2 linked regions of the Saccharothrix espanaensis DSM 44229 genome follow. The protein of the gene in region 1 binds, or shares a complex with, the protein of each later gene. Links are inferred from orthologs where the notes say so. Each region holds a gene or a part of one and is shown on either strand. Other genes may lie near its edges. The genes, in order: dnaG and dnaB.

Region 1 (15,299 bases):
GAACCAGGCCACCGCGGACCACGAGTTCTCCGGTGCCGACTTCCCCGCCGGGCGGCAGCGGCTCGACGCCGCGCAAGCGCTCGCGTTCGTCCGGCAGCGGCACGGCCTGCCCAACGGCGACCTGGACCGGACGCGGCGGCAGCAGGCGTTCCTCAAAGCCGTGCTGAGCCGCGTGAAGGAGCAGGGCGTGGCCGCGCTGGGGCCGGTCGTGTCGGTGGCCAAGCAGAACGTCGTGCTGTCCGACGGCTGGGACGTGCTCGACCTCGGTGGCCGGGTGACCGGCGTGCGGTTCCTGACCCTGCCCATCACCGGCGACCCCGACCGCGACGGGCAGGAGGCGATGCGCGGCGCGGTGGACGTGGCCCTGGGCCGCGCCACGCCACCACCGCCACCTCCGCCGCCACCCTCGCCCGACGCTTCCCCCACCCCGCCACCGCCTCCCAGCGTGCCGCCCAGCGTCGACGGGATCCCTTGCGTCGACTGACCCTCGGACGGACCGGTCACATCCCCGGCGCGCGATCCGTCAAGCGAGCATGGAACCCAGGATGAAGAACCCGGCGCTGCTCCTCCCCGAGGCCAGGAAGGGCATCGGCAGCCTCTACAAGGCGATGCACTCCGGTGGCGTGCCGCAGTCCACGCTGGAACTGGTGCACCTGCGTGCCGGCCAGGTCAACGGGTGCAGCGCGTGCGTCGACGCGGGTGCCCGCAACGCCCGCAAGGCCGGCGAGGACGTCGAACGGCCGCTGTTGCTGCCGGTGTGGCGGGAGACCGACAAGTTCACCGACGCCGAGCGGGCCGCGCTGGAGCTGACCGAGGCCGCCACCCTGATCGCCGACCGGCCCCGACTCCGTCACCGACAAGATCTGGGACGCCGCGGCGGACCACTTCGACGAGCAGGGCCTGTCCGCGATCATCCTCATGATCGCCGTGACGAACATGTTCAACCGCATCAACACCACGATCCGCGAACCCGCGGGCGCGGCCTGGTCCTGACTCCGGCGGGCGGCCCCTCCCCGGGCCGCCGCCTCCGGCCACCCTCCCCGCACCGACTGCACCCACTCCCGCCCCTCGACCCGCGCCCCTCCGCCCTCAGACTTTCGCGCCCCTCCGCCCTCAGACCGTGCGGAGCTGCTCGATCACCGCCCCGAAGTCCGACCCGCCGTGCCCGTCCGCCACCGCCCGCTCCATCAGCGACTTCACGTGCTCCAGCACCGTCGTGTCCACCCCGCGCACCTGCCCGGCGTGGATGAGGTGGTCGGCCGCCGACAACTGCATGTCCAGCCGCGCCGACCGGCTCGTGTGATCGCCGCTGTCCACCTGTTCCGCGATCGGCCCCAGGAATGCGGCCGTGGCCCCGAGCAATTCCTGGGCGAGCGGCGTGAATCGCACCGCCGACACTTCCTCCCTGCCCACCAGAGCGGTCGCCTGGAGGTACCCGGTCATCGCGGAATACATGATCCCGAGCAACGCGGTGTCGTACAGCGCGGCCAGTCCGGCGTCCGCGCCCAGGAACCTCGCGTCGCCCAACACCTCGAACGCCTCGCGGTGTGCCTCATACGCGTCCGCGGAGCCGCTGAAGAGGATCATGGAAGTGGGGTCGCCGATTCCCGACGGCTCGGTCATGATGCCGCCGTCGAGGTAGCGCGCGCCGCGCGCGGCGATCCGCGCGGCGAACTCCCGGGCCTGCTCGGGGGTTCCGGTGGTGAGGTTGACGATGGTCTTCCCGGCGAGGTCGCCGACCAGGACGTCGTCCACCGCGCCGTAGTCCAGCACACACGCCACGACCAGCGGGCTCGCCGCCACGGCGGCTGCGGCGGACGTGGCCGCCGTCGTGCCGTCCGGGCCGGGGCGGTTCGACCGGGTCCACACGGTCGTGGGGTGGCCGGCGCGGCGGAACGCGTCCGCGAGCGCCGTGCCCATGAACCCGAGCCCGAGCACGGTCACCGGCTGCTTCAGCTGTTCGTTGGTCACCGCACCATCGTCACCGGGGCGTTTAGACTGATCAAGTAGGCACAATGAAGTAACCACGCACCTCGAAGTAACCAGGGGGAATCGGCGGATGGGACAGAAACGGCCTTACGTGTGCGGTGTCGACGCCGCCATCGACGTCGTGGAGGGCAAGTGGAAAGTTCTCGTCCTGTGGGCGCTGTCCACCGGCGGCAGGCGTTTCGGCGAATTGCGGCGGGAATTGCCCGGGGTGAGCGAGAAAGTGCTGACCCAGCAATTGCGGGAGATGGAGGCGGACGAACTGGTGCACCGCCGGACCTACGCCGAGGCGGTGCCCCGGGTGGAGTACTCGCTGACCGAGCTGGGCCGTTCGCTCAACGAGGCGTTGGAGCCGTTGGGCCAGTGGGGAGCGCGCAACCGGTCCCGGATCGAGGCGTTGCGCGGCAATCTCTCCCCTGAACGTGTGAACACGGCCGATTCCGACCCACTACGGGGTTGACGGTCGGCACGATGGTGCGCCATGCCGGACCACGCAGCCGACCGCGGCCGGGCGGAGATCCGCTCCGCCGGGCGGTCCGTGCCGTTCCACAAAGGCGACCGGCTGATCACCGCCGGCACCCACAGTGACGAGGTGCTGCTGGTCGAGGCCGGCCTGCTCAAGGCGCTGCTCCCCGGCCCCGGGGTGGAACCGCTGGTCAGCCTGCTGGGGCCGGGCGACCTGATGGGCGAGATCGGCGTGATCAACGGCCGGCCGCGCAGCGCGCACGTGATCGCGCTCGGGCCGGGGCGGGCCGTGCACCTGGCCGGGAGCACGTTCCTGAGGCTGCGCGCGCAAAGCGAGGACGTGCGGGCGCTGGTCGACCAGACGAGCCTCAAGCGCCAGCACGACGCCGACGAGCGCCAACTGGCGCACATGCGCGACGTGCCGCAGAGAGTAGCCGCGGTACTCCTCAAGTGGGTGACCGAACAAGGCCACCGGACCGAAGCCGGGCTGCGCCTGAACGGCCTGAGCCAACACGACCTGGCCGACGCCGTGGCCGCGTCGGAGAAGAGCGTCGAAACGGCGCTCGGCGGCCTGCGGGCCAAGGGCCTGCTCCGCACCGCGCGGATGAGCTTCACCCTCACCGACCCCCGCGCCTTGGCCCGCCTACTCGAAGTCTGACCCCCTCGACGTGGACGCGATCAGTTCCGCGCCAAACGAGGGCCACCACCCGGAACCCATGCGGTGGCCCTGATCCAGCTGATCCGCGACGCCCTGGCCACCGCCGGCATCACCGGGTCCGACGCCTCCATTTCCCCGCCCACCGCCGTCCCTCCCCGGCCCGACGCCGCCGACGCCTCGACCGAACCGCCGGATCACGCAAGTAGAGCCAAACACCCGCCCCGACCCGGACGAGGATCACCAGCCACCACACCTTCGCGAGGACCGCGTCGAGCAGTTGATCAACACCAACCAGCCCCCGCAAACACACCCCCATCCGCTTCAAGCCCGCTATCCGAGCCCTCCGCACCCCCACACACCGGCTCTCCCCTGGACACTCATCTCCCGCCGCCTGCCGCTCGTCATCTGCTACTCGGCACTCGTCATCTGCCGTCTGTTGCCCGTCATCTGCCGCTTGGTGCTCGTGTTCTGCTGCGGACATCGTCGTCCTCCGATCGGCGGTCGTGGCAACGCTGCGCGGCCAATCGCACCGCACTCCGCGTTGCCCGTGCCAGGAAGCAGGGGTTGGGTCCGAACCCAACCCCAGGGCCCACGACGTCGGTACCGTGGAGTCCCGCCGGGCAGTCCGTCCGCTCCCCGAGGAGACTCACGTGAAGGAAGCGCCGCCCTCCCGTGCCGCGTTCCTGGAAGCCGGCCGCCAGATCCTGCTGACGTCGGGGTGGCGGATCCTCCTCGGCGGGTTGACCGTCAGGTCGGTGTGCGAACGGGCGGGGATCTCCGCCACCACCTTCGCCAAGATCTGGCCGAACAGGGCGAGGCAAGGTCTGCTCAGTGGTCACGAGCGGTTCGTCAACGACCTGCTCGGCACGCTCGCCGGCCACGGAGCGAGGGCGACCGAGGACCTCCTCGGCCGCGAGGTCCTCCGCGTGTTCACCCCCAACCAGCGCGACCCCCGGCGGGCGCTGCGGCCCCTCGCCGAGTGGGACGCCAAGGTGGTGCGCGAAGATCTCGGGCTGCGCGTGCGCACGCTCATCGCCACGTTCGCACGCGACCACACCGGTGCCGTCAAGTCAGTAAGGGACGAGTACGACGACCTCACCGGGAAGAGCGCCGCCGCCTACTCCGTCACGCTCGCGTCGTGGGGCGGGGAGCTGCGCAAGCCCTTCACCCCGAAGAACATCGCCGTGGTGCTCACCGCGCTGGTGGAGGGGATGGCGTTACGTTGGCTGCTGGACCCGAAAGCGGTGCCGGAAGGGCTCTTCGGCGATGCCGTCGTGGCCTTGATCGGCTCGGTGGTCGACGTCGATCAGCGCCACCAGCACATCGATGACGTGATGGAGCCCATCACCCGCGAGGTGATGCGCAGCTACCGCATGGGCGTCGACGGCAAGGTCCCGAACGATCCCCGGGAGGCCATCATCGCGGCCGCGAAGGAAGAATTCGCACAGCGCAGCTACTACCAGACCCACCTGAACCACATCGCAACCCACGCGGGCGTGCCGCACGGCGCCCTGAAGGCGCTGTTCGCCACCAAGTCCGAGATTCTGGACGCAGGCCTGAACCTGATCTACGAATCGCTCCAAAGCCGAGCCCGCGACGACCAACTGGTGAACCGCCCGCCGGAAGAACGCGTCCCCCGCCACCTGGAACGCCTGGCAACCGCCGCAACCGAGAACCGGGTGTGGTTCGACGCCCTGATGATGCGCTCGATCCACGAACTGACTCACAGCCCCCTCGAACCCACCACGAAACCCCTGGACTTCCCGGCCCTGCTGACCCCGTCCATCGAGTCAGGCCAATCCACCGGCACCTTCACCAACACCCTGCCCGCACACGACCTGGCCACGCTGCTCACCAACAACGTCCTCCTACACGCCCTGAACCGACGCGCGCACAACACTCCCGAGACCGCGTCCTCGGTGTGCACGGTCCTGCTCGACGGCATCTCGGCAAGGCGATGAACCGCCACCACGACAAGGGTTACCGAGCGTAAAGCGTGGCAAAAGCGTGGCGGTGATCTTGGAGTGATCACCGCCCAGCACACACGACCAGGGTGGATGGTGGGGCGGGTGGGGCTCGAACCCACGACCTGACGGATTATGAGTCCGCTGCTCTGACCAGCTGAGCTACCGCCCCCTGATGTGCGGTTCAGGAGAGTACAGATCGGCGGTGCGCGCGTCTCGGCAACCCGGCAGCACGTGACCAACCCGTTCGCAACCTTCTACCGGGCTCCGAGGTCCGACGGCTGGTAGCCGCTCGGGTAGCCGGGGTACGTGCGGTTGCGGGGGTCGTTGGTCAGGCGTGGGGTGCGGCGTGGCGGGAGGTGGCGGACCACTCTTGCCCGGAGGCGGAGGGCTTGGCGTTCGAAGGCTCCCAGCCACGGCGGGGGCGCGGTGAAGCCGAAGGCCCGGACCATGCGGTCGTCCAGGAGCGCCACCACCGCGCGGGACGTCACGGCCCGGGGCGCCGGGTACCACGAGCAGAACAGGTCCAGGGTGTACTGGCCGATCCGGCGGTTCGTGGCGTGGTAGACGAACTCGCGTTCCTCGTACGCCTGCTTGAACGCCCGGAACTCGTCGTAGTCCTCCGGCACGTCACGGATCGCCATACGCGCCCCCACGGCGCGGTAGAAGTGGAACGCGCCCAAACGCTCCTGCGTGGTCAACGGACGCCAGCCGTACCGCTCCAGCCAGTCGATCGGCTCGTACACGAACGTCGACAGCACGTACTTCATGTCGTCGTTCGCGATGTCGTACCGGCCGTGCAGCCTGTTCACGACCCGCAGCGCCTCCTTGCCGCGCGGCGAGTCGTAACCGTTGTCCACCAGCTCGGCCATGAGGAGCGCCGTGTCGTCGTAGCGCTGCTGCGCCCGCCGCTCGAACTCGCCGGTCCGGGCCAGGAGCCCGGAGATGGACGGCACGCAGTACGTCTTGAAGAGCGCGAACTCCAGCGAGCGCACGTAGTCCCACGGGAACTCGTAGCCGGACGAGACCTTCATGATGCGCTGGTGGTCGTGGACCGGGTCCAGGGACTCGATCAGGCGACGGTTGGCGTAGCGATCCGGCATGGGGACAGGATCTCGCACCGGCCGGGCCAGGAGATACGTCGAACGGGTGGTTGTGGGGATGGGCGGATGGGCGGGCGATCGGCGGGCGGCGGGAGCCAGGAGACGGGCGACAGCGGCGAGCGTCATCCGACCGGGTGATCTTCGATCCGGTGGGGTGGAGGGCCGGGTGGAGGTCCGGCAGGTTTCGCGGGACGGTCCGGTGGCCACCCTGGGGGTGGACCTACCGGATGCATCCACCGGCCCGAGGGGCGAAGAACGGCGGGAAGAGGCAGGCGATGACCGGCAGACACTTCGGCCCCCCGTCCTGGTGTGGACGGGGGGCCGGGATCATGCTCCCCCTACTGGATTCGAACCAGTAACCCTTCGATTAACAGTCGAATGCTCTGCCATTGAGCTAAGGGGGAATGTTCGGTTGTCTCGCCGGGCCTCCTCGGCCTGACGGGACATAACTCTAGCGCATCCGGAACAGTGCTCGCGCACACCCCCCTCCCGCTCCGGCAGGATGGGAGGTGACCAGGCACTTTGGCAGCAGAGGAGACCTCATGAAGGGCATCCTGTTCGGGGCGGCCGTGGGCTACGTGCTCGGCGCCCGCGCCGGGCGGCAACGGTACGACCAGATCGTGCGCGCCTATCGGGTGATCGCCGACCACCCCGCGGTGCAGGGCGCGGCCGGGATCGTGCGGGCCAAGGTGAGCGAGAAGACCGGGTTCGGGCGGTCGTCGGCCAGGACCGACTCCACCAACGGGCACCGGACGGATCCGTTCCGCCGGGACCCGGTGATCCCCCGGGCCAACTGAGCCGGCCGGCAACGGAGGCCGCCGGGCACGGCGGTCAGCGCACCCTGGCCACGGCGAAGACCCGGCGGAACGGGAACCACGTCGTGCCGTCCGGGCGTCGCGGGTACTCGGCGCGCAGCAACGGCGCCAACTGGGCCCGGAACTCGGCCCACGCGGCGTCGTCCAGCGCCGCCCGCACCGGGCGCAGCGCGGTGCCGGTGATCCACTCCAGGACCGCGTCGGCCCCCGTCAGCCGCTGGAGGTAGGTCGTCTCCCAGGCGTCCACCTCGGCGGCGGCCAGGACGTCCGCGTAGCCCGCCGGGTCCAGCACCGGCGACACCCGCACCGTCCCCGCCAGTTCGGGCCACGAGCAGGCGATCAGGCCCCGGGTCACGGCGTGCGACGGGCCGTCGAAGTTGCCCGGCACCTGCATCCCGAGCCACGCCCCGGACGGCAGCGCGTCGACCCACCGCCGCAGCAACGCCTCGTGGCCGGGCACCCATTGCAGCACCGCGTTGGTGACCACGACGTCGGTGTCCTCGCGGGGCATCCACGTCGTGATGTCCTGCACCCGCGCGTCCAGCCCGCGCTCGCGTGCCGCAGCGACCATCTCGGCCGATGAGTCCAGCGCTTCCACGACCGCTTCGGGCCACCGCGCGGCCAGTGTCGTGGTCAGGTTGCCCGGCCCGCATCCCAGGTCCACGACCCGCCTCGGCGACGAGGCCGCGATCCGGGCCACCAACTCGTGGAACGGCCGCGACCTGTGGTCGGCGAAGGTCAGGTACCGGACCGGGTCCCACATGCGGACGCACCCCCACAGCAGTACGGACGTACTGCTACCGTACGCGCGTACTGCTCAGGAGTCGATTCCTCAGGAGTCGACCCGTCAGTAGTCGATCCCTCACGAGTCGATCCCTCACGAGTCGATCCCTCACGAGTCGATCCCTCACGAGTCGATCCCTCACGAGTCGATCCCTCACGAGTCGACACGGAGGGCCGCGATCTTCGCCGCCGTCTCCGCCGCGATCTCCCGGACCCGCGCCGCGTCGGCGTCCGGATCCGGCCGCACCTGCAACACCACGCCGTCGCGCCCCGGCACCTTGCGCTGGAGGAACCACGCGCCGGGGTCCTCGTTGCGGTGCCGCGAGCGGATCGAGCCGGTCACCCGGGCGTGCACCACCTCGGGCACCTTCCCCGGCGTCGCCAACGGGTACCGCACGGCCGGCAGGTCGCGCAGCAGGACGGCTTCGCCCGCGAGCCCGTCCTCCTCGGCCTCGACCACGCTCAACGCGCTCCCGCTCCACGACGCCTTGGACACCAGGTGCCACCCGAGCCGGCGCGGCCCCGGCAGCCACAGCCCCAGCGTCGTCGCGACCAGGAACCCCTCACCGGTCGCCGCGGACGCCAGCACGTGCTCGTCCTTCGCCAACTCGCCGGTGAACCCCTCGGGCGCGCCCGAGCCGAACAGCCTGCGCCAGATCCCCATCACAGCCCGTTCCCCATCACAGCCAAGTCCACCATCAGAGCCCGCCGACCGACTGGTCGCGCAGTTCCTTGTTGTACTCCTCCAACGCGATCAGGTCGCCGAACAGCGCCCGGTACTCGTCGGCGTCCTCGACCGGCGACACCCGCCGCAGCCGCGACTTGATCTCCACGATCTGCGAGCCCACCAGCCGCTGCTGCAAGCGCGCCAGCACGCCCTGCACGTACCGGTACTCGTCCGCGCGCACCTGCAACGCCTCGACCGACAGCTCGGTCAGCACCGACCGCGCCACCTGCTGGTCGCACCGCTGGCTCACCGCGTCGACGAACACCGGCCCGGACAGCCCGCCGCACACGCCGCCCGCGTCCCGGATCGCCCGGTGCAGCGCCCGGTAGACCGGGTGCGTGAACACCTCGTCGGGCAGCGAGTCGTAGCCGGGGCCGGCCATCTCGGGCAGCTGCAGCGCGGCCTTGAGCGCCTCGCGCTGGGGCAGCAGCTCCGGGTCGCGCGGATCGGGCCGGGTGGGGCCCTCCACCTCGACGGCGAGCGCGCCCTGGTTCGGGTCGACCGGGCGCGACCTGCCGCCCTTCGCGGGGGCCCGGCCGGTCGCGGTCTCGCGCACCCGGCGCACCACGGCCGACTCGTCGTCCCAGCCCACCCACCAGGCGAGCTTGGTCGCGTAGCCGTCCCGCTTGGCGCGGTCCTTGATCTGCGCGACGAACGGCACCATCTTCTTGAGCGCCTCGACCCGGCCGTCCACCGAGTCGAGGTCGTAGGTCTGCAACTGGGTGCGGATGGCGAACTCGAACAGCGGGGTGCGCCGCGCCACCAGGTCGCGCACCGCGACGTCGCCCTTGTCCTGGCGCAGCTCGCACGGGTCCATGCCGTCCGGCGCGATCGCGATGTAGGTCTGCGCGGAGAACTGCTGCTCGCCCTCGAACGCCTTGAGCGCCGCCTTCTGGCCGGCCGCGTCGCCGTCGAAGGTGAAGATCACCTCGCCGTTGAGGTCGTCGTCGATCAGCAGCCGGCGCAGCACGTTCATGTGGTCCGCGCCGAACGCGGTGCCGCACGACGCGACCGCCGTGGGCACCCCGGCCAGGTGCATGGCCATCACGTCGGTGTAGCCCTCGACCACGACGGCCTGCCGGCGCTTGGCGATCTCCCGCTTGGCCAGGTCCAGCCCGAACAGCACGGTGGACTTCTTGTAGATCGGGCTCTCGCTGGTGTTGAGGTACTTGGCCTGGATCTGGTCGTCGTCGAAGATCCGCCGCGCGCCGAAGCCCACCACGTCCCCGCCGAGGTCCCGGATCGGCCACAGCAGCCGGCGGTGGAACCGGTCGATCGGGCCCTGCCGGCCCTCCTTGGCCAGCTGCGCCTTGATCAGCTCGGTGAGCTCGAACCCGCGCCCCAGCAGGTGCTTGGTGAGCCGGTCCCAGCCGGCCGGGGCGAACCCGCAGCCGAACGTGCGGGCCGCGTTCTCGTCGAAACCGCGCTGCGCCAGGAACTCCCGGGCGGGCATCGCGTCCGGGGAGGCGAGCTGCTCGGCGTAGAACTCGGCGGCGGCGCGGTGCGCCTCCAGCAGCCGGGAGCGGGTGCCCCGGTCGCGCTGGACCGTCGCCCCGCCGCCCTCGTAGGTGAGCTGGATGCCCGCGCGGTCGGCGAGGCGCTCGACGGCCTCCACGAACCCCAGGTGCTCGACCTTCATCACGAAGGCGATCACGTCGCCGCCCTCGCCGCACCCGAAGCAGTGGTACGTGCCGTGCGTCGGCCGGACGTTGAAGCTCGGCGACTTCTCGTCGTGGAACGGGCACAGGCCCTTGAGCGCGCCGCCGCCGGCCCGGCGCAGCGACACGTGGTCGCCGACGACCTCGTCGATCCGGCTGCGGTCACGCACCAACGCGACATCGCTGTCCCGGATTCGTCCTGCCACGGTCGCCGAGTCTAGTGCCGGCAGACTGGGGGCCGTGACCGCCGCCGAGCAGAGCGCCGCCGAACAGGGCCTGGCCGCCGCCTTCACCGGACACCGCGCGCACCTGGTCGGCGTGGCCTACCGGCTGACCGGCAGCGTCGCCGACGCGGAGGACGCGGTGCAGGAGGCGTGGCTGCGGCTGTCCCGGCTCTCCGAGCGGGGCCGGGCCGACATCCTGGACCTGCGCGGCTGGCTGACCACCGTGGTGGGGCGGATCTGCCTGGACCGGCTGCGCTCGGCGGCGGTGCGGCGGGAGCGCTACGTCGGGCAGTGGCTGCCCGAGCCGCTGGTCACCTCGTTCGAGGACGACCCGCTGGAGGCGGTGGTCCGCGACGACGGCGTGCGGATGGCGGCCCTGGTGCTGCTCGACGAGCTCACCCCCGAGCAGCGGGTGGCGTTCGTGCTGCACGACGCGTTCGGTGTGCCGTTCGACTCGATCGCCGAGACGCTGGGCTGCGCGGTGGCCACCGCCCGCCAGCACGCCTCGCGGGGCCGGCGGGCCGCGTCGGCCGCTCCCCCGCCGCCCCGGGTGGCGCTGGACGAGCAGCGCGAGCTGCTGGAGAAGTTCCTGGCCGCGCTGGCCGCGGGCGACGTGGACACCGTGGTCGGGCTGCTGCACCCGGACGTCGTGCTGGTCGGCGACAGCGACGGCAAGGCGCGCACCGCGCTGAACGTGATCACCGGACCGGACAAGGTGTCCCGCTTCCTGTTCGGCCTGATGCGCCGCTACGCCGGCCTGCCGGGCGGCGAGCCGGTGCTGGTCAACGGCGACCTGGGGATCAAGTTCGCGACGCAGGGCGACCTCGCCGCGCGGGTGTCGTCGTTCGCGCTGCGGGACGGCAAGGTCGTCGCCCTCTACGACGTGTCGAACCCGGACAAGCTGACCCACGTGCGGTTCTGACCCCCCACACATCAAACACCGGATCGGACGCCGGTCCGGGCACGGTCCGGTCGCCGGTCGAGCGCGGGGTGACCGCCGGTTTCGATCACCAGCGCGGCCACGCGGAGCAATCGACCCGCCACTGGGAGTGAACTGAACGGTAGATCCGTGGTGGTCTAGACCTGGATAGCGTTGAGGTGCCGCCTTTCTTCCGGAAAGGAAACGCCTCACATGACCGAAGAGCACAACGACGACGGCACCACACGTCGGTCGTTCATCGCCACGGGCACGGCCGCCACGGCAGCCGTGGCGCTGACCGCCGCGGGCGTGGGCTGGGCCGGCAGTTCCCTGGCGGAGGGGCAGACCCTGCCGCTCACGCCGCAGTGCACGGACGGCGATGACACCCCTCCCGTCATCGAGGGTCCGTACTTCCGGCGCAACTCCCCGTTGCGCACCAACCTGCGCACGGCGGGTGTGACCGGTGTGCTGCTCAGCCTGACCGGTTTCGTGTACGACCTGCGGTGCAAGCCGCTGGCCAACGTGCTGGTCGACTTCTGGCAGGCCGACCAGCGCGGCGCGTACGACAACAGCACGACCGCCTACCGCGGACGCGGCCACCAGTTCACGGACGCCAACGGCGCGTACACGCTGGAGACGATCATCCCGAACGAGTACCCGGGCCGGACACCGCACATCCACGTGAAGGTGCAGGCGCCGCGCGGCCCGGTCCTCACCACGCAGCTCTACTTCCCGGACAACACCAAGGCGTACAACGTGAACTTCGCCGCAGCGAACCGCCGTGACGCGTACTACATCCGCGACACGGTGATCCCGCTCGGCCCGCTCACCGCCAACCGGTACCAGGGCAAGTTCGACTTCGTGGTGCGCACCGCCTGATCCACGGCGGATGGCCGTCCGGGAGACACGGCCATCCACCCGGACCGCTCACGGCATCGGCACGCGGCACGCGTCGCCGGAGGTGAAGCCCTGGTCGGTGATCCCGAACGCCGAGTTGAACCGCCCGCGCTGGTTCTCCAGCGCGATCAGGTAGGTCAGCTCGACCAGGCCGCGGTGACCGAGCAGGCGGTCGAGTCCGGCCACCTGCTCGTCGGTCACGGTGACCGGGGTGTCGGTCATCGCGTCGGCGTAGGCGAGTGCCAATTTCTCGGTTTCGGTGTACTTCTCCGAGGATTGGTACACGTGGATCTCGCGCAACCGCTCCACGTCCAGGCCCTGGTGCTTGATCAGCATGGTGCCGAAGTCCACGCACCACGAGCACCCGAGCTTCACCGCCGTCGCGTAGACCACCAGGTCGCGCAACGACGCGGGCAGCACCTTCGCCGCGCGTTCGACGGCCAGTTCGTGCTTCGCGCCCGCCCACATCAGGCGGCGGTGGTTGGCGAACACCGCGACCGGCTCCGGCACCGCGCCGTACCGCCGCCTGGTCGCCCAGTACGCGAACTTGACCAGCGGGTTCGCCTGTTTCGCGGTGACCGCGGGAATCCTTGCCATGTCCCCTCCTCGTCTCGGGCTACACACCACGGACGAGACGGGACCGGCGGACGTGACACCTCCAGGGGACCGGGTCGGGGGGTGACGAAGGGCATAGCACTGCCCGGCCACGACGGCGAGGGGGTGCGGCGGCGGCTCCGCTTCCCGGATCAGGGTGCGACGACCTGGGCCAGGAAGTAGATCGCACCGGTCCGCTCGTGCCGGACCAGCAGCAGGTGGGGCCGGTCCACCCGGACCGTCCGGGCGGGCGGGTGCTCGACGATCGAGGTCAGCCGCATCATCACGGCGGTCGCCGCCGCGCCCTCGAAGCCCTGTTCGTCCAGCCGCAGCACGGCTTCGTGCAGCACCTCGTCCACGTAGAGCCGGGGGTCGGGGCTCAGCCCGGTCAGGTCGGCGTCCCGGGTGAACAGCGTCCGCACGCCGACCTCGCGCAGCGGCGCGCCGAGCGTCGTCGGCACGGTCAGGGCGAGTTTCGGCAGGAACAGCTCGATGCGGTGCCGTTCCAGGCTTTCCAGCGCCGCCGGCACGCCCGCGAGGTCGCCCAGCACGTCGTCGGGCAGCAGCACGACGGCCTCCACGCCGCCGTGCGCGGGGATCGCGACCGCCTCCCAGCCGGGCGCTGTCCCGTGCCGCAGGGTGGCTTCCAGCCGCATGGTCTCGACCTCGCCCGCGCCCCGGAACGGGCGGGGCGTGGTGTCGTGCACCGGGAACTCCTCGTTCCACGCGCACTTGAGGTAGAGTGCGTTCACCAGCGAGGCGACCGTGTCGCTCTTCACCGCGCCGGGCGGCAGCAGGTCCGGGATCAGGCCGCGGGTGGTGTCCGCCACGTCGGCGTTGATCAACTTGCGCGCGCCCTCGGGGTCGTCGGCGAACGGCGCGGAGCGCACCTGCCCGCCGGGCCACCGGGCGAGTTCGGCCAGGAACCCGTCCTCCAGCGGCAGCGCGTCCCACGCCCAGAGCGTGTTGGCCACCGCGAACTCGGCGTCGTCGCCGACGGTGCCGACGTCGGAGTCGCGCAGCAGGTCGGCGTTGCCCGCGCCGAGCAGCGCGTCCAGCTCGCGCCGCGTCTCGCCGCGCGCGGCGTGGGCGACCATGCCCAGCGCACTGGCCACCGAGTACGGCGACCAGACCGCGTTGCGGGTCCGGTCGGGTGCGACGGCGTCGTGCAGGGACAGCGCGAAGCTCAGGTGCGCTCGATCGGGCACGGGGTCTCCTCGGGGATCGGGCGGGCACCGTCGAGTGTGCCACCGCTCACCCGGCGACGCCCTTGGCCGCGTGCCACGCCGACGCCTGCGCGTCGGTCAGCAGCGACACCTGGTCGACCACCACCCGCAGCCGGGCCGCGTCGTCGCCGGCCAGCAGCCACGCGGGCACGAACGCCGGGTCGAGCGCGTCCGGGGCGCCCATTAGCAGACCCGCGACGAGTTCGGCGACCACCTCACGCTGTCGGCGCTGGAGGCGCAGCCGCTCCGGGTCGCTCATCACGTACCGCACGGCCATCGCCTTGAGCAGCGCCACCTCCGCGGCGACCAGCGGCGGCACGACGAGGTCGGCGGCGTAGCGGGACAGCGGGCCGTCGCCGTGCGCCGCGCGGGTCGCGCCGACGGCGGCGGACGCGAAGCGCCCCACCAGTTCGCTGGTCAGCCGCTTGAGCGCGACCTGCGCGCCCAACGACCCGTCGTAGGTGGCCAGGTCGGCGATCACCGGCAGCCGCGACAGCTCCTCGGCGGTGCCCTCCAGGTCGGACACCGACTCGGCGGAGAAGTGCTTGGCGGCCAGTTCCGCGATCGCCGCGCGCTCCTCGGCGTCGCCCAGCGAGGACAGCGCGATGCGGTGCGCGAGCACGCCGTCCTCCACGTCGTGCACCGAGTAGGCGACGTCGTCGGCCCAGTCCATCACCTGCGCCTCCAGGCACCGCCGACCCTCCGGCGCGCCCTCCCGGACCCACCGGAAGACGTCCAGGTCGTCCTGGTAGACGCCGAACTTCGCGGTCCCGGCGCGGCGCGGCCACGGGTACTTGGTGGCCGCGTCCAGGCAGGCCCGGGTGAGGTTGAGGCCCCGGTCGGTCTTGGGTTCCAGGCGGGTCAGGATGCGCAGGGTCTGCGCGTTGCCCTCGAACCCGCCGCACGGGCCGGCCAGCTCGTCGAGCGCGCGTTCGCCGTTGTGCCCGAACGGCGGGTGGCCGATGTCGTGCGCCAGGCCGGCGGTGTCGACCACGTCCGGGTCGCAGCCGAGCTCCTCGCCGATGCCGCGGCCGATCTGGGCGACCTCCAGCGAGTGGGTGAGCCGGGTGCGCGGCACACCGGTCACCTCCGCGCCCTCGCCGGGACCCACGACCTGGGTCTTGCCGGCCAGCCGGCGCAGCGCCGCGGAGTGCAGCACCCGGGCCCGGTCCCGCGAGAACGGCGTGCGCCGCTCGCCGGTGACGCCCGCCAACGCCGCGCCCTTGGGTTCCTCGGCCAGCAGCCGCGCGCGGTCGAACCCGGTGTACCCGCCGTTCATC
Region 2 (15,340 bases), 7.7 Mb from region 1 along the record:
AGGCGATGCCGGTCAGCTCGTCGGAGGAGAGGTCGTCGTTGCGGGCCAGGTCGGACAGCAGGTCGTCGCCGGGCTCGGCGCGCTTGCCGGCGACCAGGCCGGACAGGAAGGCCATCATCGCCCCGTAGGCGGCCATCTTGTCCTCCAGCGCCACGTCCTTCTCCATGAACTTGGCGGTGTTGCTCTGGAAGGTGTCGCGGTCCTCGTACGGGACGCCGAGCAGTTCGCAGATCACCAGCGACGGCACCGGCAGCGCGAACTCCTTGACGAGGTCGACCGGCGGGGTGAGGGCCGCGAGCCCGTCCAGTTGCCGCTCCACGATCTCGACGATGTGCTCTTCGAGCGCCTTCATCCGCTTGACGGTGAACGCGCCGGTGAGCATCCGCCGCAGCCGGGTGTGCTCCGGCGGGTCCATGGCGATGAACAGGCCCGGCACCTGCGGGGACGGCTCGGTGGGCGTGGGCATCCCAGGCGTCTCATAGGGCACGTGGAGGACGCCGATGTCCTGGCGGGAGCTGAACCGGGTGTCGGCCAGCAGTTGGCGCGCCTCGTCGTAGCCGGTGACGATCCAGCCCTGGTGGCCGTCGGGGAACTCCAGCGGGCTGACCGGGCGGGTCTCGCGCAGCCGGGTGATCTGGCTCGGCGGGTCGAACGGGCCGGCGTCGCGGTCGGTGGACAGGCCCTGCGCGGTGGTGTCGGTCATCGGATCGCCTTCCGTGGTGGGTGTGCCACCACGGTCGCCCCGGGGCCTGACACGCACCTGACACCAGCCGGACACCGGCGTCCGGGCCCGCTCGTTCGGGCCCGCGCGTTCGGGTGCGCGCGTTCGGGCCCGCGCGGGCGGGTGCGCCGGAGATCATGGAGCATGCGCTCGAACGACTGGCACAGCACCGAGGACGTCGAGGACTTCCACTCCCGGGCAGGCGGCTTCCTGCGCTCCCGGCCCGCCCGGCACACCATGGCGCTGACGGCAATCGAGAAGCTGCGGGCCGAGGGGGCAGGGGGCACCGCGTTCGGCCGGCTGGAGCGCGGGGGCGAGGTGCGGGCCACCTACTTCCTGCGCCCGACCGGCCGGCTGAGCGTCACCGCCCTGGCCCCGGAGCAGGCGGACACCCTCGCCGCCCACCTGGCCGAGCTGGGCCGGCCCCTGGCGGGTGTCACCGCCGAGGAGGACACGGCCACCGCGTTCACCGAAGCGTGGCAACGGCACACGGGCGCCACGCACGTGCCCACCCTGCGGGTCCGCCTCTACCGCCTGGGCACGCTCACCCCGCCGGAACCCGTGCCGTCGGGCCGGGGACGCGTCGCGGACGGGTCGGACCGCGAGCAGGTCATCCGCTGGTGCGCCGACTTCTGCGCCGCCGTCGGCGAGGACCCGTCCCCGGACGCCGCCGCCTGGGCCGCCTCGCGCTTCGGCGACAAGCACTACACGTTCTGGGAGGACCCGGACGGCACTCCGGTCTCGTTCGCGGGCTGGACGTCGATGGTCGCCGGCATGGTCCGCGTCGACCCCGTCCACACCCCGGCGCACCTGCGCGGACGCGGCTACGGGGCGGCCGTCACGGTCGAGGTGGGCCGGGCCGCGCTGGACGCGGGCGCGACGGACGTGGTCCTGTTCGCGGACCCGGCCAACGCCACCAGCAACGCCCTCTACCAGCGGCTGGGCTACGTCCGGGTCACCGACGTCATCGGCTGCGACGTCAGTCCGGGAGCAGCGCGGTGACCGACGTGCCGTGCCGGTCGCGCAGGCGGCCGGCCACCAGCGAGCGGTGGCACGCCCGCGGGTCGCGCTCGACGCAGAGCAGGGCGGTCACCGAGTCCAGCGGCAGGTCCGCCACGAGCGCGTCGAGGTCGAACGGTTCGAGGACCTCCCGGGTGTAGCGCCCGGTGTACTCGGCCGCGAGCGTGACGCGGTTGCGCTTGCCGACGCCCTGCCGGTCGTCCTCGCGGTACTGGAGCGCACGCAGTTCGGTCGTTGGTGCCAGGCCCTTCACGTGCCGGTAGCCGACGTCCGTCGCGTCCAGCAGGTCCTGCAACCGCGCGGAGTTCGCCCACGAGTAGTCGGGGCCCCGGACGCCGCGACGTTGCCGGAGGTCGAGCAGCAGCCCCACGCCGCCGCCGGTGAGCTTCTCGACGAAGGTCGCGGCGGTGAAGCCGTAGACGCCGATCGTCGCGATGCGCCTCATCGCAGTTCCCTCCCGGCCCAGCGGTGGGCGCGGTCGCGCCCACCGCCGCACCCCCCGTTACGGAATGAGGACCGGCTGGTCCAACGTCCACAGCCAGGTCCCGTCCGGCTGGCGGCGGGCGATCTCGACGGCCACCTCGCCGGTGGTCAGCGTGGACGCCGTGAGCGCCAGGTCGTTGCTCACCAGCACCGGGTGCTGCCGGCCCGGCGTGAGCACCGGCGCGGCGGCCAGGAACTGCTCGTACACCTCGCGGATCTCCGCGTGGCCGGTCGCCAGGTTGCCCGGCGGGAACGCCAGCACGGCGTCGGGTTCGTACAGCGCCACCAGTCCGTCGACATCGCCCGCGTTGGCGCGTTCGATGAAGTACTTCCCCAGGTCGTTCGGCTCGGCGGCCGGAGTCTTGCTCGTCATGGGTGCCAGCCTGGCGGCTAATCACGACACCCTGTGTCGCCTATTGTCTTAGAGTTTTCGCCGTGCGCGCCGACCGGCTGGTCTCCCTGGTCCTCCTGCTGCGCCAGCGCGGCCGGCTCTCGGCGACCGCGCTGGCCCGCGAGCTGGAGGTGTCCACCCGCACGGTGCTGCGCGACGTCGAGGCGCTGTCGGCGGCCGGCGTCCCGGTCTACGCCGAACGCGGCCGGCACGGCGGTTTCGCGCTGCTGCCGGGGTTCCGCACCGAGCTGACCGGCCTGAACCACGAGGAGGCGCTCGCCCTGCTGGTCGCCGGGTCGCGGCGCGGCGCGCAGGCGTTCGGCCTGGGCTCGGCGCTCGCGTCGGCGATGCTGAAGGTGGTCGACGCGCTGCCGGAGAGCCAGCGGCACACGGCGGCCGGCGTGGCCGAGCGGCTGCTCATCGACCCGGAGACCGACCTGCTCTCCCGCCGGCAGGTCGTCGACGAGGTGCCCGACCCGGTGGCGGCCGAGATCCGGCGCGCGGTGTTCGCCGGGCACAGGCTGCGCATCCGCTACGCGGCGGTGGGCCGGCCCCCGACCTGGCGCACGGTGGACCCGATCGGCCTGGTCACCGTGCGGGACCAGGGCTACCTGCTGGCCACGAGGGCCGGTGCCGACCGCACCTACCGGCTGTCCCGGGTGCTGGCCGCCGAGGAGCTGGCCGAACCCGCGCAGCGCCCGGACCGGGTCGACCTCGACCGGGCCTGGCAGGAACGCGGCACCCGCTTCCGCGCCGGCGGCGACCAGGTCACCGCGCTGGTCCGGGTGCACCCGGTGCGCCGGGAGGACCTGGTGGGCACGGCGGTGGCCGTCCTCGCCGAAGGGGTCGACCCGGACGGCCGGCTGCGGCTGGAGGTGTCCTTCCAGGACCGGCGGCACGCGGAGTGGGCGCTGTGGCAGCTCTCCACGAACGCGGAAGCCCTGGCCCCGCCGTGGCTGCGCACCGCCCTGCACGACCGCGCGACCGCCGTCGCCACCCGCTACAGGCCGTGCCCCTGAACGGTCAGTTGTGCAGCACCGGCCAGGCGGCGGCGGGGTGGCAGTGCGCCGGGCAGGCCAGGACGTACAGCTCGTTGCCGAGGAAGAGCAGGTACTCGTCCGGGTCGGCCGCGTAGGTCTGCTCGGGCTGGCCGGGCTGCCGGGCGAACCCGGTGTTCTCGGCGACCTGGCACAGGTGGACCAGCTCGGTGCCGCAGGCGCAGCGGTAGCTCTCGGGCTCCTGGATCCAGGACGGGACACCCCCGACCTTGAACTGGCGGACACCGGTGCCGTGCTCGGCGAACGCCTCGTCGGTCGCCTGCCCGTCGACCACCTGGCCATCGGTGAGCTTCTGCTCGGCCCGCCAGATCGTGAGCTCCTCGGTGCCCCGCACGAGGTCGAGCCGGCCCGCCCGGAGGTAGGGCTCCGGCTCGTCGGTCGGCCCGGTGTCGTCGCGGTGCAGCAGGATCCGCCAGAACGGACCGGGTTCGGCGATCGGCGGCCGGTCCCAGAACCGCTCGGGAAGCCGCTCGTCCACGCCCTCGGGGATGACCGGGTCGGTGTGCACGGGGCACTGGAACACCAGCAGGTGGTCGCCACCGAACGCGGGGACGTCCGCCGGGACGTCGAGCTGGAAGAACAGGACCATCCGCGCACCGCAGAAGCACACCGGCCAGGACTCGCCCGCCGGCAGCACCGCCCACCCCCCGACCGTGTCGCGCGACCCGGCGTCGACCGGCTCAGAGGTGTTCTCGACCAGGTAGGTGGGGATCGCGGACCGTCGGACCAGAGGAGCGCTCACCACCCCGACCCTAGCGATCAAGCCCGACCGGGTCCCCCGCTTTCACGTTCCTCGCCGCATGACGGGCCGTCGGCGGTTCAGCTGCGGAGTTCGGCCCGGCCACCTCGGTCGACGGGTCGATCACCGGCTGGATGAGCAGTCCGTCGAGCAGCCACCGCACCGCTGCGCGCTCCCCTGGGCCGTGCCGCGCCGCAGCGGCCGGCGGTGGCCTTCGGTCCGCGCGCGGGTCAGGACTGGGCGAGGTCGGCGAAGCGGCTGTAGTGGAGTTGGTGGGCGACGGTGATGGTCGCGGTGGGGCCGGCGCGGTGCTTGGCGATGATCAGGTCGGCCTCGCCGGCGCGGGGGTCGTCGCGCTCCCAGGCGTCCGGGCGGTTGATCAGGATCACCATGTCCGCGTCCTGCTCCAGCGAGCCGGACTCACGCAGGTCGGACAGCTGCGGGCGCTTGTCGGTGCGTTGTTCCGGGCCTCGGTTCAGCTGGCTGATCGCGATCACCGGGACCTCCAGCTCCTTGGCGATCAGCTTCAGGTTCCGGGAGAACTCCGAGACCTCCTGCTGGCGCGACTCGCTGCGCTTGCCCGAGGACATCAGCTGGAGGTAGTCGACGATCACCAGGCGCAGGTCGTGCCGCTGCTTCAACCGCCGGGCCTTGGCCCGGATCTCCATCATGGTCAGGTTCGGCGAGTCGTCCACGAACATCGGCGCCTCGCTGATCTCGCTCATCCGGCGGGCCAGCCTGGTCCAGTCGTCGTCGCTCATCCGGCCACCGCGCATGTCGCCGAGCCGGATCTTCGCCTCGGCGGAGAGCATCCTCATGACGATCTCGGTCTTGCTCATCTCCAGCGAGAAGATGGCGCTGGTCAGGCCGTGCTTCACCGAGCACGACCGGGCGAAGTCCAGGCCCAGGGTCGACTTGCCGACACCGGGGCGGGCCGCGACGATGATCATCTGGCCGGGGTGCAGGCCGTTGGTCAGCTCGTCCAGGTCGGCGAAGCCGGTCGGGATGCCCAGCGACGAGCCGCCGCGCGAGGCGATGGCGTCGATCTCGTCCATGGTCGGCTGGAGGAGCTCTTCCAGCACCACGTAGTCCTCGGTGGTGCGGCGCTCGGTCACCTCGTAGATGGCGGCCTGCGCGCGGTCGACCACCTCGTCCACGTCCGCGCCCTCGGCGCCGTTGTAGCCGAGCTGGACGATCCGGGTGCCCGCCTCGACCAGCCGCCGCAGCACGGCCTTCTCGGCCACGATCTCCGCGTAGTACGACGCGTTCGCGGCCGTCGGCACGGTGGCGATCAGGGTGTGCAGGTACGGCGCGCCGCCGACGCGCAGCAGCTCGCCCCGGCGCTCCAGCTCCGCCGACACGGTGATCGGGTCGGCCGGCTCGCCGCGCCCGTACAGGTCGAGCACGCAGTCGTACACGGCCTGGTGCGCGGGCCGGTAGAAGTCGTTGGGGGCGAGCACCTCGACCACGTCGGCGATCGCGTCCTTGCTCAGCAGCATCCCGCCGAGCACGGACTGCTCCGCGGCGAGGTCCTGCGGCGGCTGCCGTTCGAAACCGGGCTCGGCCATCCCCCGGTCGTCCACCAGCGCCACCGCGAACTCACCCCAATCTGTTCGTGACCCCAAGTTCTACCCCGCGGGTACGACAATCTCGGCGAGGCACGCTCAGCGACCTGGCGGACGCTAGAGCCCCCCGGATGGCGCAGGCAAACGAGCCTGTGGACAGCCGGTGGACAGCTTGGGGATGGCTTTGCCGGGTTGACCCACAACGTCGGGCAAAGCTGTGGACAACCTGGGTACAACTCCGGCTGTGACAGAAGTTTCAGCAGGTCAATGCCTGTGGACAAGTGTGTGGAAAAGTCCTTGCTCACACCCTCGGCGTGTCGCGTGTGACCGCCTGCACGGCGTGTCGCGGCCACTGTGTCACATCGAGTTGTCCACAGCCGGACGTGCGCAAGGGCCGCCCGACCGGAGTACCCGGCCGAGCGGCCCTTGCGGTGGTGGAACGCGCGGTCTCAGACCGTCGCGGCGACCTCGACGGCCAGCGCCACCGTGACCTCCGGGTGCAGGCGCACCGACACGGTGTGCTTGCCCAGGGTCTTGATGTGGCCGGCGATGTCGATCGACCGCTTGTCCAGCGTCGGGCCGCCCGCGGTGCGGACCGCCGAGACGATGTCGGACGAGGTGACCGAGCCGAACAGCTTCTTCGAGCCGACGGCGGCCTTCGCCTTGAGCGTCACGGAACCCAGGCCCTCCAGCGAGGACTTGATCTCCTTGGCGTGGTCCAGGTCGCGCACCCGGCGGGTCTCCTGCGCGCGGCGGATGACCTCGACCTGCTTGGCCGCGCCCTTGGTGGCGAGGATCGCCAGGCCGCGGGGCAGCAGGTAGTTGCGGCCGTAGCCGTCCTTGACCTCGACGATGTCGCCGGGGCCACCGAGGCCGCTGACGTCAGCGGTGAGGATGAGCTTCACGGTGTTCCCCCTTCTCAGCGAGCGGTCGAGGTGTAGGGCAGCAGCGCCATCTCGCGGGCGTTCTTGACCGCGACGGCGACGTCGCGCTGGTGCTGCGAGCAGTTGCCGGTCACCCGGCGGGCGCGGATCTTGCCCCGGTCCGAGATGTACTTCCGGAGCAGGGTGGTGTCCTTGTAGTCGATGGCGTGCGCGTTGCGGTCCTTGCAGAACGCGCAGACCTTCTTCTTGGGCTTGCGCACAGGCGGCTTGGCCATGTGGTTACTCCTGGTGTGACGCAGTGAAGTGTGGGGTGCGGTCTAGAAGGGGGGCTCGTCGGAGAAACCGCCGCCGGAACCCGCCGGGGGCGCGGAGCCCCACGGGTCGTCGGCCGGGGCACCGCCGCCGCCGCCACCGCCGCGAGACTGACCGCCGCCGCCGCCGAAGCCGCCGCCACCGCCGTCTCCACGGCTCACCTTGTTGACCTTCGCGGTCGCGTACCGCAGCGAGGGGCCGATCTCGTCGACCTCCAGCTCGATGACGGTGCGCTTCTCGCCTTCCTTCGTCTCGAAGGAACGCTGGCGCAGGCGCCCGGTCACGAGCACCCGCGAACCCCGGGTGAGGGACTCGGCCACGTTCTCCGCGACCTGCCGCCACACGTTGCACCGCAGGAACAGGGCTTCCCCGTCCTTCCACTCCCCCGACGCCTTGTCGAAGGTGCGCGGGGTGGAGGCGACCGTGAAGCTCGCCACCGCCGCCCCGGACTGGGTGAAGCGCAGCTCGGGATCGGCGGTCAGGTTCCCGACCACCGTGATCGTCGTCTCGCCGGCCATGTCGGGAGGGCTCCTAAGCCTTGGCTGCCGCGGGCTTGCGGGGCTTCTGCCGCGGGGCCTTCGAGGGCTCGCGGCGCAGGACCTTGGTCCGGAGCACCGTCTCCTGCAGACCGAGCTGGCGGTCCAGCTCCTTCACCGCGTCGGGGGACGAGATCAGGTCGAGGACGGCGTAGATGCCCTCGGTGTTCTTGCTGATCTCGAAGCTCAACCGGCGCTTGCCCCACACCTCGACCTTCTCGACGTTCCCGCCCGTGGTGCGGATGACGTTGAGGAACGTGTCAAGGGACGGCGCGATCGTGCGCTCGTCGAGACTGGGGTCGAGGATGACCATCACTTCGTAATGACGCATGAAGACCACTCACCTCCTGTGGACTCGGCGGCCACGGACTTTCCGTGGCAGGAGGGTCGTCGCGTCAGCAACTCGCAGAGGGTAGCAACCGGCCCCCGGGGCGCTGCCGCCGGGGGCCGGTTTCCGCTGGTCTTCGCGGGGGTGAAGGAGGTCACGGCGAGGCGGTCGCGCGGCGCAGCACCCAGGTGCGCACGAGCGCTCCGGTCACGCACGAGAGCAGGAGCACGGCCAGCATCACGGGTGCCGCGACACCGCCGCCCATCCGCCCGGTGCCCGGCAGCGCCTGCGCGCGCCCGGCGGTCTGCACGCCGTCGGTGTCCGCGCCCGGCAGCCCGAAGCCGGGCCGGTAGCCGGGGACGTTGCCGCCGTACCGGACCCCCGGCGACGGCGTGAACTGGCCGGGCATCGCGAACGGCAGCGAGCCGTAGCTGAACAGCGGCACCCGGCCGAAGTTCCCGCTGAACGGGTTCGCGCCGTACAGCGGCAGGTCGAGCCCGCCGACGCCGCCGACCGGGGCGAACCCGCCGGGCAGGCCGCCGGGCTGACCGGTCCCCGGCGTGCCACCGGGCGGGGTGCCGGGCTGACCGGTGCCGGGCGGCGGGGTGCCCGGGTTCGGGGTGGGCTTGGTGCCGGGCACGCCGGGCAGTTGGCCGACGGCCTCCTGCGAGGCGTCCGCGAGGCCCTTGGTGCCCTCCTGCACGGGGGCGACGGCGGCGTTCACGCCGGTCACCGTCACTCCGCAGAGCTGCGTCAACGTGGTCCGCACGCCGGTGGTCAGGGTGGTCAGGATCGGCCCGAGCAGTGGAATCTTGTTCAACTCCGCCACGACCTTGTCCGCGATCTCGCCGCCGGTGATCACGCCGGACCCGGTGGGGATCGCGCCGATCGGGATCGGCGGCAGCGCGGTGAACGCCTTCCTGAACGGCTCGGCGAGCGGCGGACCGAGCAGCGGGATGGCCCTGACCAGGTCGAACACCGGCTGGACGACCGCGCCGGGGCTCAGCGACACGGGCGTGCCCGGCGCTGCCTGGATGGTGGTGGCACAACTGCCCACGACCACGGGTTCGGCCGCCTGGGCCGTTCCCGCGCCGAGCGCACCGACCGCGAACACCACGGCCACCGCCACCGACAGCCGGGTGAGTCGGGTCCGCATGTCCAGCCTCCCTGGCCTGCCTCCGCGCCGTTTCCTACTTACAAGTAACGAGCGTAAGGCCTCGTGGTGACGCGAGTCATGTTCCGATCTGACAATTTTCCTACCGGCGGTCGCGGCCGACTCGCCGCAGGACCCGACTACTCTGCACAGTCATGCGCATCGGGGCTCACGTCCGCGACGACGACCCAGTGGGCGCCGCGGCTGCCCGCGACGCCGAAGTCGTCCAGTTCTTCCTCGCCGATCCCCAGGGGTGGAAGGCGCCCGCGCCGCACCCGCAGACCGACGAGCTGCTCGCCGCCGACCTGGACGTCTTCGTCCACGCGCCGTACCTGGTCAACGTCGCGTCGCTGAACAACCGGATCCGCATCCCGTCCCGCAAGATGGTCCTCCAGCACGCCGACGGCGCGGCCAAGGTCGGCGCGAAGGGCCTGATCGTGCACGGCGGCCACGTCACCAAGGGCGAGGACCCGGCCGACGGCATCGCGAACTGGCGCAAGATGTTCGAGCGGCAGGCGCGGGACGGCGGCTTCGCGGTCCCGATCCTGATCGAGAACACCGCGGGCGGCGACAACGCCATGGCCCGCACGTTCGACATGCTGGCCCGGCTGTGGGACGCCGTCGGCGAGTTCGGCGCCGGGTTCTGCCTGGACACCTGCCACGCGTTCGCCTCCGGCGAGGACCTGGTCGGCATCGTCGACCGGGTGAAGGCCATCACCGGCCGGATCGACCTGGTGCACCTCAACAGCTCGCGCGACGAGTTCGGCTCGGCGCGCGACCGGCACGCCAACATCGCGTCGGGCACGATCGACCCGGAGCAGTTGGTCGCGGTGGTCGCCGCGGCCGACGCGCCCGCACTGGTCGAGACACCGGACGAGGGGCAGGCGGCGGACATCGCGTTCCTCCGCGAGCACCTGGGCCGATGAGCGTGACACGGGAGGTGGCCGCGGTGCCCGAACGGGTGGCCGGGCGACGGTCGCACCGGTTCGGCCGGGCCGCGCTGGCCGCGCTGGTCCTCCTGTGCGGGCTGACGCTGCTCGCGGGGTTCGCGAACAAGGACCGCTGCACCGGCCCGGCCTTCGACCAGTGGGGCCGCACCCAGCCGGACTACGAGAAGCGCAACAAAGAGGACGTCTGCTACTCCGACATCCAGCACCTGTGGATCGGCCGCGACGTCGACCGGCACGTGTTCCCGTACGTCGACGGCAGCATCAGCACCAACGGCGTGCTGGTCGGCGGCACGGTCGAGTACCCGGTGCTCACCGGCCTGCTGATCTGGGCCGGCGCGATCTTCGCGCACGACGACGCCACGTTCCTGCTGTTCTCGGCGCTGCTGATGGCCCCGTTCGGGCTGGCCACGGCGTGGCTGCTGGGCAAGCTGAGCCGCTGGCGCGCGCTGCTGTGGGCGATGGGCCCGCCGATGGTGCTCTACGCGTTCCACAACTGGGACCTGCCGGTCGTGTTCTGCGCGGTGGCGGCGGTGTTCGTCGTGCACCGGGGTTGGGGGCGCACACCGCGCCCGCTGGTGGACCGCGCGGTGGTCGCGTCGGTGCTGCTCGGCCTCGGGTTCGCGTTCAAGATCTACCCGGCGGCGTTCGTGCTGCCGCTGTGCCTGTACGTGCTGACCGGCGGCCGCGAGGGGCTGACCGACGGGCGCAAGCTCGACTGGCCGGGCGCGGTGAAGGTCGCGCTCGCGGCCGCGGTCACGGTCGTGCTGGTGAACCTGCCGTTCGCGGTGGCCGGCTTCGCGGGCTGGCAGGCGTCGTTCACGTTCCAGCAGCTGCGCCGGGTCGACATCACCACGAACTCGATCTGGTTCTGGGCGATGCGGCCGTTCATGCCGGACGAGACCATGCAGGCGATCGTCGGCGTGCTCTCGCCGGTGGGCATCCTGGCGTCGTTCGCGCTGGCCTGCTGGATCGGCTGGCGGCGGTTCCTGCGCGAGGGCGTCTACCCGTGGGTGCCGGTGTCGGCGGCCATGCTGTGCGGGTTCCTGCTGCTGCACAAGGTCCACTCGCCGCAGTACACGCTGTGGCTGGTGCCGATGTTCGTGCTGCTGCGGGTGCCGCTGGGCTGGGCGTTCGCCTACTTCGCGGCCGACATCGCGATGGGCATCGGGATCTTCCGCTGGTACTACGCGATCGAGTTCGGCCAGCCGTCGGGCATCTACGACGGGTTCGCCGCGCAGGCCGTGGTGATCGGCGTGTGGGGTCGGGCCGCGCTGCTGGTCGCCCTGTTCTTCGTGTTCCTGAAATCCCAGGTGAGCTTCCGCGACCGGCCGCTGGACCGGTTCCTGGCGGTGTCGAAGGCGAGAGCGAAACCTTGACCGACTTCCTGGACGCCACCCGCACGTCCTACGACAAGGTCGCGGTGTCCTACGAGGAGCTGCTGCGGGACCACCTGGCGACCAACGCGGCGGACCGGGCCGTGCTCGGGATGTTCGCCGAGTACACGACCGGGCAGGTGGCCGACGTCGGCTGCGGACCGGGCCGGATCACCGCGCACCTGGCGTCGCTGGGGCTGGACGCGTTCGGCGTCGACCTGTCGCCGGGCATGGTCGAGGTGGCCCGCGAACGGCACCGGGGCCTGCGCTTCGAGGTCGGCTCGATGACCGGGCTGGACCTGCCGGACGGCGCGCTGGGCGGCGTGGTCGCCTGGTACTCGGTGATCCACGTGCCGCCGGAACTGCACCCCGAAGTGTTCGCCGGGTTCTTCCGGGTGCTGGCTCCCGGCGGGCACCTGCTGCTGGCGTTCCAGGCGGGCGACGAGCGCCGCCACATCACCGAGGGCTACGGCCACCAGGTCGACCTGGTGGCCTACCGGCTGCCGCCGGAGCGGATCGCGGCGCAGGTGGTCGACGCCGGCTTCGAGCTGCGCACGACGGTGGTCCGCGCGCCCGAGCCGCCGAACGAGAAGGTGCAGCAGGCGTACCTGATCGCGCGGAAGCCGGGATGACCGCCGGGTACTCGGGCAAGCCGCTGCACGTGAAGCTCGGCGTCCGGCCCGGGTGCCGGACCTTGCTCACCGCCGCGCCCGCCGGGTTCGCCCTGGACTGCGACCTCCACCGGCGCGCGGGCCGCGAGCCCTACGACGTGCAACTGGTGTTCTGCGCTGACCTGGCCGCGCTCGTCCGGCGGTGGGACGCGGCCGTGGCGCTGATGACCGTCGCCGGCGCGGTGTGGATCGCGTGGCCGAAGAAGTCCTCCGGGGTGGCGACCGACCTGGGCGAGGACGCGGTCCGCGACCACGCCCTCGCCCACGGCCTGGTCGACGTGAAGGTGTGCGCCGTGGACGAGGTGTGGTCGGGCCTGGAACTGGTCCGCCGCCTCAAGGACCGCTAGCGCGGCACGCCGCGCGGACCGGCTCCGCGGTGCCTCCGGCGGGCCTCAGTCCGCGAGCCGGATGGTCCGCTCGACGGTGCCGTAGTGCGGTGGCACGGGCGGCAGCGGGTCCGGGCAGTCGACGTCCCGCGCCTCGACGGTCGGGGACCCGCCCAGCCGGGCCGCGAACCGGACGCACAGCCGCACCGCGGTGGACTGGTAGCCCCAGCCGCCGCCGGCCTCCCCCTTGCCGTAGAAGACGGCGTCGACCTCGAACCCGTCCGCCGAGGTCCGCTTGTCGAACACCCGGTCCGGGTCGCCCGCGGCGACGCTGTCGGCCAGCGCCGCCTCCGCGCCCCGGCCGCCGGACCTGCGGGCGGCGGCCTCCACCTGGTCACGGCCCCGCGCGACCTCGTCGCGCGCGTCCTGGGCGGCGAGCTCGCCGGCGCGGTCCCGCGCGCCGCAGGCGGTCGTGCCGGCCGCGATCACGGCCAGCACGACCACCGCTGCTGCTCCACGGATCACAGGCCGAGCCGCCGCAAGGCGTCGGTGAACACGTCGCCGTATACCTGGTAGCCCTCCCTCTTCGGGTGGAAGCTCTCCGCCGAGACCGGCGACTCGGTGATCGGCGGATCACCATCGGTCCTGCCGGCGACGATGGGGTTGATGAGCTCCGGGCTGCCGCACGCGCCCTTGCCGTTGAACGCCGTGTACGGGTCGGCGAACACCATCGGGATGCCTTCCGCCCGAAGATCGATCGTCATGCTGGTGTACCCGACCGTGAGGACGTTGGCAACCTCGGCGAACCAGTCGATCGTCCGCGCCCCGAACAGGGTGAGGCACTGCCCCCCGTACTCCATCAGCTTCGGGTAACCCATCAGCACGATCTTGGCGTTCGGTGCCATCCGGTGCACTTCCCGGATCGTCGTGGCCACCGACGGGACCACCTTGTCCCGGATCAGGGCAGGCTGCGCGTCCTTGAGCGGCACGCCGTTGTCCTCGTCCAGCACCTTGTCCGGGCACTGCGCGATGAACTTGAGGCAGGCCCCGAGGATCGTGGCGAACCGCGCGTCGTTGCCGCCGATGGACAGCGTCACCAGGGTGGTCGCCTCGTCGACGAAACCCCGGTCGAGCTGCGGCACCTCGTTGTACTGCCCGCTGCCCTGGTTCTGCCACGCGTCCCCGGGCTTGGGCACGCCCGGTGGGACGGAGGCGTTCGGCAGGATGTTGTACGCCCTGGCACCACTGCACGCGAGCAACTGGTGGTCGGTCGTCGGGTCGTTGTAGAAGTCCGCGATCTGCCCGATGGTGTTGCCGCTGTGCATGGCCAGCCTGCCCTGGCGCGACCACGTGTGGGGTGAGCGGTGGCAGGCGTTGCGCAGGCCCGGCACGCTGCCGTCGATGTTGCTCTCCCGGTAGTACGCGTCGTTGCCGCCCGAGCCCTCGCCGGAGGAGAACGAGTCACCGAGCGAGACGATGACGTTCGCCGGCTTCTGCGCCATCGGCTGGAAGGCGACCGCGTCCCAGGCGATGTCCTCGGTGCCCTCGCCGTCGAGCGTGGTGCTGGACAGCCGGACCTTCGGCGTGCCGGAGAACTGCATCACGCCCAGCGACACCCACTTGTTCCGCTCGGTCCGCTGCAGGATCACCCGGTGCTTGACGCCCGACCCGGTCTCGACCTCGTACCGGGCCTGGCGGGTGTGCGCGCCGTGGTCGGGGATGTGCACGAGGACCCGCGCCCAGCCGGTGAGCGGCCGGTTGAGCGTCCAGGTGCCGGTGACCTTGCTCAGGTTGCCCGCCGGGTCGTTCCTGCGGGTGTGGCCGAACCAGAAGTGGTTGTCGAACCCGGCTCCGATCTGGTGGAAGTCGATCTTCGCCGCCGGGTTGGCGAACTCCAGCCCGAAGGTGCCCTGGTTGGTCCAGTCCCGCGCGCACCGGCGGACCGGGTCGGCCCACTTCGTGGGCAGCGAGGTGGGCGTCTGCGGGAGGTCGTCGATGATCAGCGCGTTCGCGGGCAGTGTGTCCTGCGCGCAGCGCGGCGGGTAGTTGCCGCCCCACATCGGCGGCGGCTCCACGTCGAAGGTGAAGTTCCAGTAGCCGCACGTCTCGTCGCAGTCCGGCTTCCACGTCGCGGGCTGGTGCCACCAGCACTTCAGGTCGCGCTTGCCGGTCAGCGGGTTCTTGTGGTCGCACGGGCCGGGCGGCTCCGGGTCGTCGCCGGGCTGGGGCAGCACGGACGGGTCGTCGGGCACCCACGTCTGGCCGGGGTAGCAGTCGTTCTGCGGCTTGCAGAACAGGTCGATCGGCGGCTTCACGTTCTCCCGGTTGAGGTTGCCGTTGTCACCGGCCCGGTTCCACCAGGCGGGCGCGAAGCCCGCACCGGTGGTGGTGGCGATCGAGTGGGCCGCCCAGCCCATCACCTTCTCCGGGTACGGCCAGCGCTGCGGGTACTTCGCGTCGGCCTGGGTGAATTCCAGGAACGGCAGGCGGTTGGCCGGGTAGCGGGGGTTGATCGGGTTGTTGGTCCAGCCCACGCCCCACGGCGAGGTGTCGTCCTTCTTCGCGTTGAAGCCGGAGTTGTAGGCCCACACCGCGAAGAACCAGTTCTCGATCCGGCGCGGGCTGCCGTTGTTGACCGTCATGCCGGCCGCGCGGGTCTCGTTCCACTTCTTCTGCAGGATGTTCAGGCCGTGGGCGATGTTCGTCTTGTGGTCCAGCGCGATGGCGCGCTGCTGGTTCGCGGGCAGCGCGCCCGCGTGCTCGCCCTCCCGGCCGGCCATCCGCATCCCGTCGGTGACCTGGGTGATGCCGTAGCCGCAGTCGGCCTTGT

Evidence for each region.
Region 2: the proteins of dnaG (region 1) and dnaB are in contact, whole or in part, in a crystal structure (PDB 2R6A), measured with the Geobacillus stearothermophilus proteins. The link is inferred for Saccharothrix espanaensis DSM 44229 from one-to-one orthologs. Residues at the interface, in WP_049624496.1 of Geobacillus stearothermophilus: Lys456, Leu457, Leu458, Pro459, Ala460, Asn463, Ala464, Leu467, Leu535, Leu536, Ile537, Ala538, Gln544, Glu545, Asp548, Tyr549, His552; in WP_033016901.1 of Geobacillus stearothermophilus: Ser13, Glu15, Ala16, Gln18, Glu91, Leu92, Asp94, Ala95, Val96, Pro97, Thr98, Ala99, Ala100, Asn101, Tyr104, Tyr105, Ile108.

Annotation. Positions count from the first base shown.
Region 1 is NC_019673.1:1,571,411-1,586,709, reverse strand. The notes cover bases 7,920-10,875. They hold dnaG (DNA primase), read right to left. Parts: upstream 10,366-10,875; coding sequence 8,473-10,365; downstream 7,920-8,472. Other genes in these bases: BN6_RS07480 (sigma-70 family RNA polymerase sigma factor), read left to right, coding at 10,400-10,875; BN6_RS07490 (hypothetical protein), read right to left, coding at 7,929-8,438. Also shown: BN6_RS07545 (LCP family protein), read left to right, coding at 1-484; BN6_RS07535 (NAD(P)-dependent oxidoreductase), read right to left, coding at 1,114-1,971; BN6_RS07530 (winged helix-turn-helix transcriptional regulator), read left to right, coding at 2,060-2,446; BN6_RS07525 (Crp/Fnr family transcriptional regulator), read left to right, coding at 2,468-3,109; BN6_RS07520 (helix-turn-helix domain-containing protein), read left to right, coding at 3,760-5,070; BN6_RS07510 (oxygenase MpaB family protein), read right to left, coding at 5,331-6,176; BN6_RS07500 (hypothetical protein), read left to right, coding at 6,719-6,973; BN6_RS07495 (trans-aconitate 2-methyltransferase), read right to left, coding at 7,008-7,754; more of BN6_RS07480, read left to right, coding at 10,876-11,305; BN6_RS07475 (dioxygenase family protein), read left to right, coding at 11,516-12,181; BN6_RS07470 (carboxymuconolactone decarboxylase family protein), read right to left, coding at 12,230-12,796; BN6_RS07465 (serpin family protein), read right to left, coding at 12,946-14,001; BN6_RS07460 (deoxyguanosinetriphosphate triphosphohydrolase), read right to left, coding at 14,048-15,298. UniProt on the Escherichia coli protein: RNA polymerase that catalyzes the synthesis of short RNA molecules used as primers for DNA polymerase during DNA replication.
Region 2 is NC_019673.1:9,264,038-9,279,377, reverse strand. The notes cover bases 3,824-6,820. They hold dnaB (replicative DNA helicase), read right to left. Parts: upstream 6,005-6,820; coding sequence 4,643-6,004; downstream 3,824-4,642. Other genes in these bases: rplI (50S ribosomal protein L9), read right to left, coding at 6,427-6,820; BN6_RS41030 (hypothetical protein), read right to left, coding at 3,824-4,415. Outside these bases: BN6_RS41055 (cytochrome P450), read right to left, coding at 1-703; BN6_RS41050 (GNAT family N-acetyltransferase), read left to right, coding at 866-1,723; BN6_RS41045 (DUF488 domain-containing protein), read right to left, coding at 1,701-2,186; BN6_RS41040 (YybH family protein), read right to left, coding at 2,244-2,597; BN6_RS41035 (helix-turn-helix transcriptional regulator), read left to right, coding at 2,660-3,634; more of BN6_RS41030, read right to left, coding at 3,639-3,823; more of rplI, read right to left, coding at 6,821-6,882; rpsR (30S ribosomal protein S18), read right to left, coding at 6,897-7,136; BN6_RS41010 (single-stranded DNA-binding protein), read right to left, coding at 7,179-7,691; rpsF (30S ribosomal protein S6), read right to left, coding at 7,705-8,040; BN6_RS41000 (TAF4A RNA polymerase II, TATA box-binding protein (TBP)-associated factor), read right to left, coding at 8,192-9,193; BN6_RS40995 (deoxyribonuclease IV), read left to right, coding at 9,346-10,116; BN6_RS40990 (glycosyltransferase family 87 protein), read left to right, coding at 10,113-11,516; BN6_RS40985 (class I SAM-dependent DNA methyltransferase), read left to right, coding at 11,513-12,145; BN6_RS40980 (hypothetical protein), read left to right, coding at 12,142-12,531; BN6_RS40975 (hypothetical protein), read right to left, coding at 12,577-13,014; BN6_RS40970 (golvesin C-terminal-like domain-containing protein), read right to left, coding at 13,032-15,340. UniProt on the Escherichia coli protein: The main replicative DNA helicase, it participates in initiation and elongation during chromosome replication. Travels ahead of the DNA replisome, separating dsDNA into templates for DNA synthesis.